2 linked regions of the Spartinivicinus poritis genome follow. The protein of the gene in region 1 binds, or shares a complex with, the protein of each later gene. Links are inferred from orthologs where the notes say so. Each region holds a gene or a part of one and is shown in the gene's direction. Other genes may lie near its edges.

Region 1 (4,626 bases):
TATTACGCCTACTAGGTGTCAGCGAGTTAGCTAAATATATCGTTAATGAAATCCAAGATGTATACCGCTTACAAGGGGTAAAAATTAACGATAAACATATTGAAGTCATTCTGCGACAAATGTTGCGTAAAGCTGAGATCAGTGAGTCTGGTGACTCTGACTTTATTAAAGGTGAGCAGCTGGAGTACACCTCTGTACTTGAAGAAAACGAAGTGTTGGCAGAGAACAACAAGTTCCCTGCGAAGTGCGAGCGAGTACTGCTAGGTATTACTAAAGCGTCATTGGCAACTGAGTCCTTTATTTCGGCAGCATCCTTCCAGGAAACTACTAGGGTGTTAACGGAAGCGGCGGTGACAGGTAAGCAGGACTTCTTGCGTGGACTGAAAGAAAACGTTGTAGTTGGACGTTTGATTCCGGCAGGAACCGGCTTGGCTTATCACTCTGAGCGCCGTCGTAAGCGTGAACTGGAAGAACTGAAAACCAGTGCTAAAGTGAGTGCTAGCGATGTAGAGCAAGCACTAAGTGAGGCGCTGAACTCAAGTAGTTCTTAAGCGAAATAAAGTTTGGTGGTGCAATTTTCGTTGAAGATTACATCACTAAAGTGGGTGGATTATAGTCATTTGCTTGACTCAGATTTGTACACTCATTAAAATTTCGCGTCTTTTTCTTCGGCAGGTTTTATACCTGCCGAATTTTGTTGTCTCTTCATCAAAAAATGAAAGTAAATTGGAGTTTGCTTAAATGGCTACCATTAACCAGTTGGTACGCAAGCCTCGCAAACGCAAAGTAGCTAAGAGTGACGTGCCTGCTTTGCAGAGCTGTCCTCAGCGTCGTGGCGTTTGTACCCGGGTTTACACTACTACCCCCAAGAAGCCTAACTCTGCGCTTCGTAAAGTTTGCCGTGTGCGCTTAACGAATGGCTTTGAGGTGACTTCTTACATCGGCGGTGAAGGCCACAACTTGCAAGAGCACAGTGTGGTACTGATTCGTGGTGGACGGGTAAAAGACTTGCCAGGTGTGCGTTATCACACAGTACGTGGCAGCTTGGATACTCAAGGTGTTAACGATCGTAAACAAGGTCGTTCTAAGTATGGTACCAAGCGTCCTAAGTCTTAATAGACTGAATATTAGATAAGAGTAAGGCTAAGTACGTCCCTGTTGTGTCAATAAGCTAATTATTGCGCAAGGTAATGTGTCTTAGGCTATCCTGAAGACCAGATTTTTGAGAGCTTATCATGCCAAGAAGACGAGTCGTCGCAAAAAGAGAAATCCTGCCTGATCCCAAGTTTGGAAATCAGACATTAGCGAAATTTATCAACCACGTAATGATCAGTGGTAAAAAGTCCGTTGCTGAACGCATTGTTTATGGTGCTTTGGATAAAGTGCAAGAGCGTAGCAAGGGCGAGCCTATCGAATTGTTTGAAAAAGCACTAGAAGCTATTTCACCGATGGTAGAGGTGAAGTCTCGCCGTGTAGGTGGTGCTACTTATCAAGTGCCTGTTGAAGTGCGTCCTTCTCGTCGTACAGCGTTAGCTATGCGCTGGTTGGTAGACGCTGCTCGTAAGCGTGGCGAAAAATCGATGGCTTTACGTCTGGCTGGTGAAATGCTAGATGCAGCAGAAGGTAAAGGTGCCGCTGTTAAGAAACGTGAAGATGTCCATCGTATGGCTGAGGCCAACAAAGCCTTCTCTCATTACCGTTTCTAATGACCAGGGGATAGTATCGTGGCTCGTAAAACTCCCATTAGCCGTTACCGCAATATCGGTATCTGTGCTCACGTTGATGCTGGTAAAACTACGACAACTGAGCGTGTTCTGTTCTATACCGGGGTATCTCATAAAATTGGTGAGGTACACGACGGCGCCGCCACTATGGACTGGATGGAGCAGGAACAGGAGCGTGGTATCACCATCACTTCTGCTGCAACCACTTGTTTCTGGAGTGGTATGAACCAGCAGTTCGACGAACACCGGATCAATATCATTGACACGCCAGGACACGTTGACTTTACCATCGAAGTAGAGCGCTCACTACGTGTGCTTGACGGTGCAGTTGTTGTTCTATGTGGATCTTCTGGTGTGCAGCCGCAAACTGAAACAGTTTGGCGTCAGGCTAACAAATACGAAGTACCGCGTATGGTATTCGTAAACAAAATGGACCGTGCTGGTGCTGACTTCTTCATGGTAGTCGACCAACTGGTTGATCGCTTAGGCGCTAACGCTGTGCCAATTCAAATTAATATTGGCGCTGAAGATGAATTTAAAGGGGTTGTTGACCTGATCAGAATGAAAGCCATCATGTGGAATGAGGCTGATCAAGGTATGACCTACGAGCTGGAAGATATTCCAGCTGACTTGCAAGATGTTGCAGATGAGTGGCGTGAGAAAATGCTTGAAGCCGCTGCTGAAGCAACAGAAGAGCTGATGGAAAAATACCTGGAAGAAGGTGATCTGTCAGTTGAAGAGATCAAGCAAGGCCTACGTCAGCGTACCCTAAACAACGAAATTGTATTAGTAGCTTGTGGCTCTGCATTCAAGAACAAAGGTGTGCAGGCTGTTCTGGATGCTGTTGTTGAGTATTTGCCAGCACCAGTAGATGTAAAAGCTATCGAAGGTGTGCTTGAAGATGAAGAGACTGTCGAAACCCGTGAGGCGGATGACAATGCACCTTTCTCAGCGCTTGCATTTAAGATCGCTACTGACCCATTTGTTGGAACTCTGACATTCGTTCGAGTTTACTCTGGTAAAGTGTGCTCTGGTGATTCTGTATACAACCCAGTTAAGCACAAGAAAGAGCGTATCGGCCGGATGGTACAGATGCACTCTAATAACCGCGAAGAGCTGAAAGAAGTATTAGCGGGTGACATCGTTGCGCTAATTGGCCTTAAAGATGTGACTACAGGTGATACTCTGTGCTCTCAAGACAGCATTATTACGCTTGAGCGGATGGAATTCCCAGAGCCTGTTATTTCTGTAGCAGTTGAGCCAAAGTCTAAAGCAGACCAAGAAAAAATGGGTATTGCTTTAGGTAAGCTGGCTCAAGAAGACCCATCATTCCGTGTGTGGACTGATGAAGAGTCTGGGCAGACTATCATCGCAGGTATGGGTGAGCTTCACCTGGATATCATTGTCGACCGGATGAAGCGTGAGTTTAAAGTAGAAGCGAATATTGGTAAGCCTCAGGTTGCTTATCGTGAGCGCCTACGTAGTTCTGTTGTTGCCGATCATAAATTTGCTCGTCAAACCGGTGGTCGTGGTCAGTACGGTCACGTTGTTATTGAATTCTCGCCATCTGAAGAGGAAGGCTTGGAATTTGTTAACGAAATCGTGGGTGGTGTCATTCCAAAAGAATACATTCCAGCGATTCAAAAGGGTATCGAAGAGCAAATGCAAAACGGTGTGATAGCTGGCTATCCACTATTAGGCTTAAAAGCTCGTTTATATGATGGCTCTTTCCATGACGTTGACTCCAACGAAATGGCATTTAAAATCGCTGCCTCTCAGGCACTGAAAAAATATGCACCACAGGCAAGCCCAGTACTGCTTGAGCCGATGATGAAGGTTGAAGTAGTGACTCCTGAAGATTATATGGGAGATGTCATGGGTGACTTGAACCGCCGCCGCGGTATTGTTCAGGGGATGGAAGATAGCACCTCTGGAAAAATCGTTCGTGCTCAAGTACCTCTGGGTGAAATGTTTGGCTATGCCACTGACTTACGCTCAGCAACACAAGGCCGTGCTACTTACTCAATGGAATTTGAGGACTATGCAGAAGCGCCTGCCAGTATTGCTGAAGCAGTTACTAAGACTCAAGCTTAATCAGATCGCTGATATTTGAATAAGGTATATTTTAAAAATGGCTAAAGAAAAGTTTGAACGTACCAAACCCCACGTAAACGTAGGTACTATCGGCCACGTTGACCATGGTAAAACTACATTAACTGCAGCATTAACTCGGGTTTGTGCTGAGGCGTTTGGTGGTGAAGTAAAAGCATTCGATCAAATCGATAATGCACCAGAAGAGCGCGAGCGTGGTATTACTATCTCAACTGCACACGTTGAGTATGATTCTCCAACTCGTCACTATGCACACGTTGACTGTCCAGGACACGCTGACTATGTGAAAAACATGATCACTGGTGCGGCTCAGATGGACGGCGCTATCTTAGTTTGTTCTGCAGCTGACGGCCCCATGCCTCAGACTCGTGAGCACATCTTATTGTCTCGTCAGGTCGGTGTACCTTACATCGTTGTTTTCTTAAACAAAGCTGACATGGTAGACGACGAAGAGTTGCTTGAGCTGGTAGAAATGGAAGTGCGTGAGCTGTTAAGCCAGTATGACTTCCCAGGCGACGACACCCCAATCATCACCGGATCTGCGCTAATGGCACTAGAAGGTAAAGATGATAATGGTATGGGCTCTTCTGCGGTTAAGAAGTTGGTTGAGACTTTAGACGAGTACATTCCAGAGCCAGAGCGTGCTATTGATCAGCCATTCTTGATGCCTATCGAAGACGTATTCTCTATTTCAGGTCGCGGTACAGTCGTAACCGGTCGTGTAGAGCGTGGCATTGTTAAGGTTGGTGAAGAAATAGAAATCATTGGTATCCGTGACACTCAAAAGACT
Region 2 (3,723 bases), on another replicon or contig:
GAGGCCAGGTTTGCCAACACCGACTACCACAATATCACCACGACGGACTTCAGCTTCAAGGTCTTTGGTGAATCGGTGGCAAGTGGTGACTGTGCTGCCAGCTAATAAAAGCTCTAAGCTCATGGGGCGGCCAACAATATTAGAAGCACCTACTATAACTGCATGCATGCCGTGTAAGCCGACACCTGTTGTTTCCAATAAAGTCATAATCCCTTTGGGGGTACAGGGTCTAAGTAGAGGCATTCGAGTTGCTAAACGACCCATGTTGTAGGGATGGAAACCATCAACATCTTTATCAGGGAGAATTCGCTCTAGGATTTTCTCTGGCTGAATATGGGCAGGTAAGGGAAGCTGAACCAAGATTCCATCAATGGTTTGGTCTTCATTGAGTTGGTCAATTACGCCTATGAGGTCCTGCTCAGTGGTTGAGTTAGGCAGGTTAAATGACTTGGAAATAATGCCTGCTTTTTCGCAAGCTTTCTTTTTATTACCAACATATACAGTTGAAGCAGGGTCATCGCCGACCAGGATCACAGCTAGCCCAGGGGGGCGAATTCCTTTAGAAGTGCGAGCAGCAACGCCCGCTGCAACTTTGTTAATTACATCTGCGGCAATGGCACGGCCATCAATGATTTGTGCGGTCATAGGAGGGTTTCTAGATTACCAGTTTAGAAAGCATGATAGAGGTATAATTGTGGCATGAATCGACAAAGAGGCAAAGTAAGGGTTGGATTAGCTAAAATAAAATTATGTGGTCGACGCTTGTTGGGTAAATGCTCAATTGTCGGTGGGGTGCTTAAGTACTGATCATAAACGGATTTTTTATTAAAAAAGTAAAATCAGGCATTGACGGCAGCAGGGAGTCTCAGTAATATGCGCACCACTCGTCGGGCAGCACGGGCTTCACCAAGAAGCTAGCGCTTCGAAATGACTTGAGTCAACCGGGGTATAGCGCAGTCTGGTAGCGCGCCTGCTTTGGGAGCAGGATGTCGGGAGTTCGAATCTCTCTACCCCGACCAGCTTGATCTCTAGACTATAGCCTGGTAAGTTAGGCGCCCGTAGCTCAGCTGGATAGAGCATCCGCCTTCTAAGCGGATGGTCGCAGGTTCGAGTCCTGCCGGGCGCGCCATAAGATGAGTAAGGCAATGGCTGAAAAGCTATGCAGATAAAGTAAGTAAGCAGTAAGATTTGTACGAGTGCAGTGGTGGGCGTAGCTCAGTTGGTAGAGCTCAGGATTGTGACTCCTGCGGTCGTGGGTTCGAATCCCATCGTCCACCCCAAATTTAAAAATTTGTTAAGATTTTGCGGAAGTGGTGAAATTGGTAGACACGCTGGATTTAGGTTCCAGTGCCGCGAGGCGTGAGAGTTCGAGTCTCTCCTTCCGCACCAATTAATTTGAAATGGGGATAAGCGTGCTTATCCCCATTTTTGTGTTAACAGGCGAAATTTTAGAGGGGAATAGGACTATCCCATTGATAGTCGAGTGAGAATTTGTTTTATTACGCCCTTCTAACAGTTTTTAGGTTTAACGAGGAACAATCATGCAAGTCTCACTTGAAACAACTTCTGGCTTAGAGCGTCGCATGACTATTGTTGTACCTGCGGAGCAGGTAGAAAGCAAAGTTATGGAGCGGCTTAAAGAGACTGCCAAGCGGGTACGCATTGACGGCTTTCGTCCAGGCAAAGTCCCTTTAAGTGTGGTTAAGCGCCGCTATGGTAAAGCGACTCGTCATGAGGTTGTAGGTGATGTAATGCAAGCTTCATTTGTTGAAGCTATTCAACAACAGTCACTTAATCCAGCCGGTATGCCTTCTGTTGAGCCTACCAAAATGGAGCCTGGTGAGGACTTTGAGTTTGTTGCTACGTTTGAAGTATATCCTGCCATAGAACTAGCCTCACTTGCTGATATTAAAGTCGAAAAGCCTGTTGCTGAGGTAACAGAAGCAGACTTAGATAAAATGCTCGAAAACTTGCGTGAGCAGAATAAAGTATGGAAAGAGGTTGATCGTCAAGCGGCGAGTGGCGATCAAGTAACCATCGATTTTGTTGGTAAAATTGATGGAGAGGTTTTTGACGGTGGCTCTGCAGAAAACCATGAGCTAGAGTTAGGCTCTGGTAGTATGATCCCTGGCTTCGAAGAGCAGGTTGAGGGGATTAAAGCGGGTGAAGAAAAAACCATTCAAGTGACTTTCCCTGAAGACTACCAAGCAGAACAATTAGCTGGTAAGTCTGCTGAGTTTGATATTACTGCAAAGAAAGTTGCTGAGTCTGTGCAGCCAGAACTGGACGATGAGTTATTTGCTAAGTTTGGTGTTACTGAAGGTGGCCTTGAAAAATTCCGTGAGGAAGTGCAAAAGAATATGGAGCGAGAGCTTCGTCATGCCATCAAGACTAAAGTGAAAAACCAAGCGATGGATGCTTTGCTTGAAGCTAATCAAGTTGATGTACCAAAGGCGCTGGTTGATGGTGAGATTGATCGGTTACGTGAGCAAGCTGTTCAACAGTTTGGCGGTAATCAGCAAATTGATCCAAAGAACTTACCTGCAGAACTATTTAAAGATCAAGCAGAAAAACGTGTCAAACTTGGTTTGCTGGTCGGTGAACTGGTAAAAGCGAACAATATTGAAGTTGATGAAGACAAGGTAAGGGAAACAATAGAAGATGTTGCTTCTGCTTATCAAGAGCCAGAGCAAGTGGTTAACTGGTATTATGGTAATGAGCAGCAGCTTAATGAAGTTCGCTCACTGGTCTTGGAAGATCAGGTGGTTGATACTATCCTCAAAGAAGCAGAAGTAACAGAAGTAAGCTGTGGCTATGAAGAAGCCATCAAGCCTGCACAGGCTAAAGAAGATACGGCTGAAAAAGAGTCTGAAGCAAACACTGAAGACGGCGCAGAAGAAGCTTAATCCTGTAAACCCTTCCTGAAGTACCGGTCCACTAGACCGGTATTTTATTTCAGCTCCGTCAAATAGGGAGTGATGCAACGAAATGGCTAAAATCATTACCGGTGGATATGCCGATCCCATTGTAAACTCTGGACTGGTGCCTATTGTTGTTGAACAGACAGCACGTGGTGAGCGTTCCTATGATATCTACTCAAGGCTATTAAAAGAGCGGGTTATCTTCCTGATAGGGCAGGTTGAAGACCATATGGCCAACTTGGTAGTGGCTCAAATGCTGTTTTTAGAGTCTGAAAACCCTGATAAAGATATTCATCTTTATATTAATTCACCTGGTGGTTCTGTTACAGCAGGGATGTCTATTTACGATACGATGCAGTTTATTAAGCCTGATGTGAGCACCATGTGCATTGGTCAGGCTGCCAGCATGGGTGCACTGTTATTAACAGGTGGTGCTAAAGGTAAGCGTTATGCATTACCGCACTCAAGATGCATGATTCACCAGCCATTGGGTGGTTTCCAAGGTCAGGCCTCGGATATTGAAATACATGCCAAGGAAATCATGTCTATTAAGAATAAGCTGAACCAAGTATTGGCACACCATACTGGTCAACCACTTGAGGTGATTGAGAAAGATACTGATCGTGATAATTTCATGAGTGCTTCTCAATCAGTTGAGTATGGCTTGGTTGATGCAGTACTGGAAAAGCGTGCTGTACCAGAATAATCTAAGCTTAAGGTAGCAGAGGGTGAAAGCCTTCTGTTTTTCACGCTTCTACTTGAAAACTAGGCGCAAAGGCTACATCTTTGAATGTAGCTGAAA

The links. Proteins that work in one complex are often made in the same cells at the same time.
Region 2: the proteins of rpsG (region 1) and tig are in contact, whole or in part, in a crystal structure (PDB 3GTY), measured with the Thermotoga maritima proteins. The link is inferred for Spartinivicinus poritis from one-to-one orthologs. Residues at the interface, in WP_004081843.1 of Thermotoga maritima: Lys34, Lys52, Lys55, Glu59, Arg62, Gln63, Glu66, Asn67, Lys69, Val71, Arg95, Ala109, Lys110, Lys111, Gly112, Arg113, Pro114, Glu117, Glu121, Ile124, Ala125, Tyr127, Asn128, Asn129, Thr130, Gly131, Lys135, Asp139, Arg142, Met143; in WP_004081061.1 of Thermotoga maritima: Glu122, Val124, Val129, Leu130, Tyr133, Glu188, Gly259, Ile262, Tyr263, Glu266, Ser270, Glu273, Gln274, Glu277, Arg308, Gln311, Ile312, Ser315, Tyr316, Glu325, Arg329, Arg336, Leu363, Phe366, Trp367, Arg373, Leu377, Arg381, Leu384, Glu387.

What each region holds. Positions count from the first base shown.
Region 1 is NZ_JAPMOU010000041.1:19,817-24,442, forward strand. The notes cover bases 1-2,970. They hold rpsG (30S ribosomal protein S7), read left to right. Parts: upstream 1-1,235; coding sequence 1,236-1,706; downstream 1,707-2,970. Other genes in these bases: rpoC (DNA-directed RNA polymerase subunit beta'), read left to right, coding at 1-551; rpsL (30S ribosomal protein S12), read left to right, coding at 742-1,116; fusA (elongation factor G), read left to right, coding at 1,725-2,970. In the rest of the region: more of fusA, read left to right, coding at 2,971-3,818; tuf (elongation factor Tu), read left to right, coding at 3,856-4,626.
Region 2 is NZ_JAPMOU010000003.1:191,241-194,963, reverse strand. Bases 829-3,723 are described here. They hold tig (trigger factor), read left to right. Parts: upstream 829-1,541; coding sequence 1,542-2,906; downstream 2,907-3,723. Other genes in these bases: clpP (ATP-dependent Clp endopeptidase proteolytic subunit ClpP), read left to right, coding at 2,989-3,627. Also shown: bifunctional methylenetetrahydrofolate dehydrogenase/methenyltetrahydrofolate cyclohydrolase FolD, read right to left, coding at 1-645. UniProt on the Bacillus subtilis protein: Involved in protein export. Acts as a chaperone by maintaining the newly synthesized protein in an open conformation. Functions as a peptidyl-prolyl cis-trans isomerase.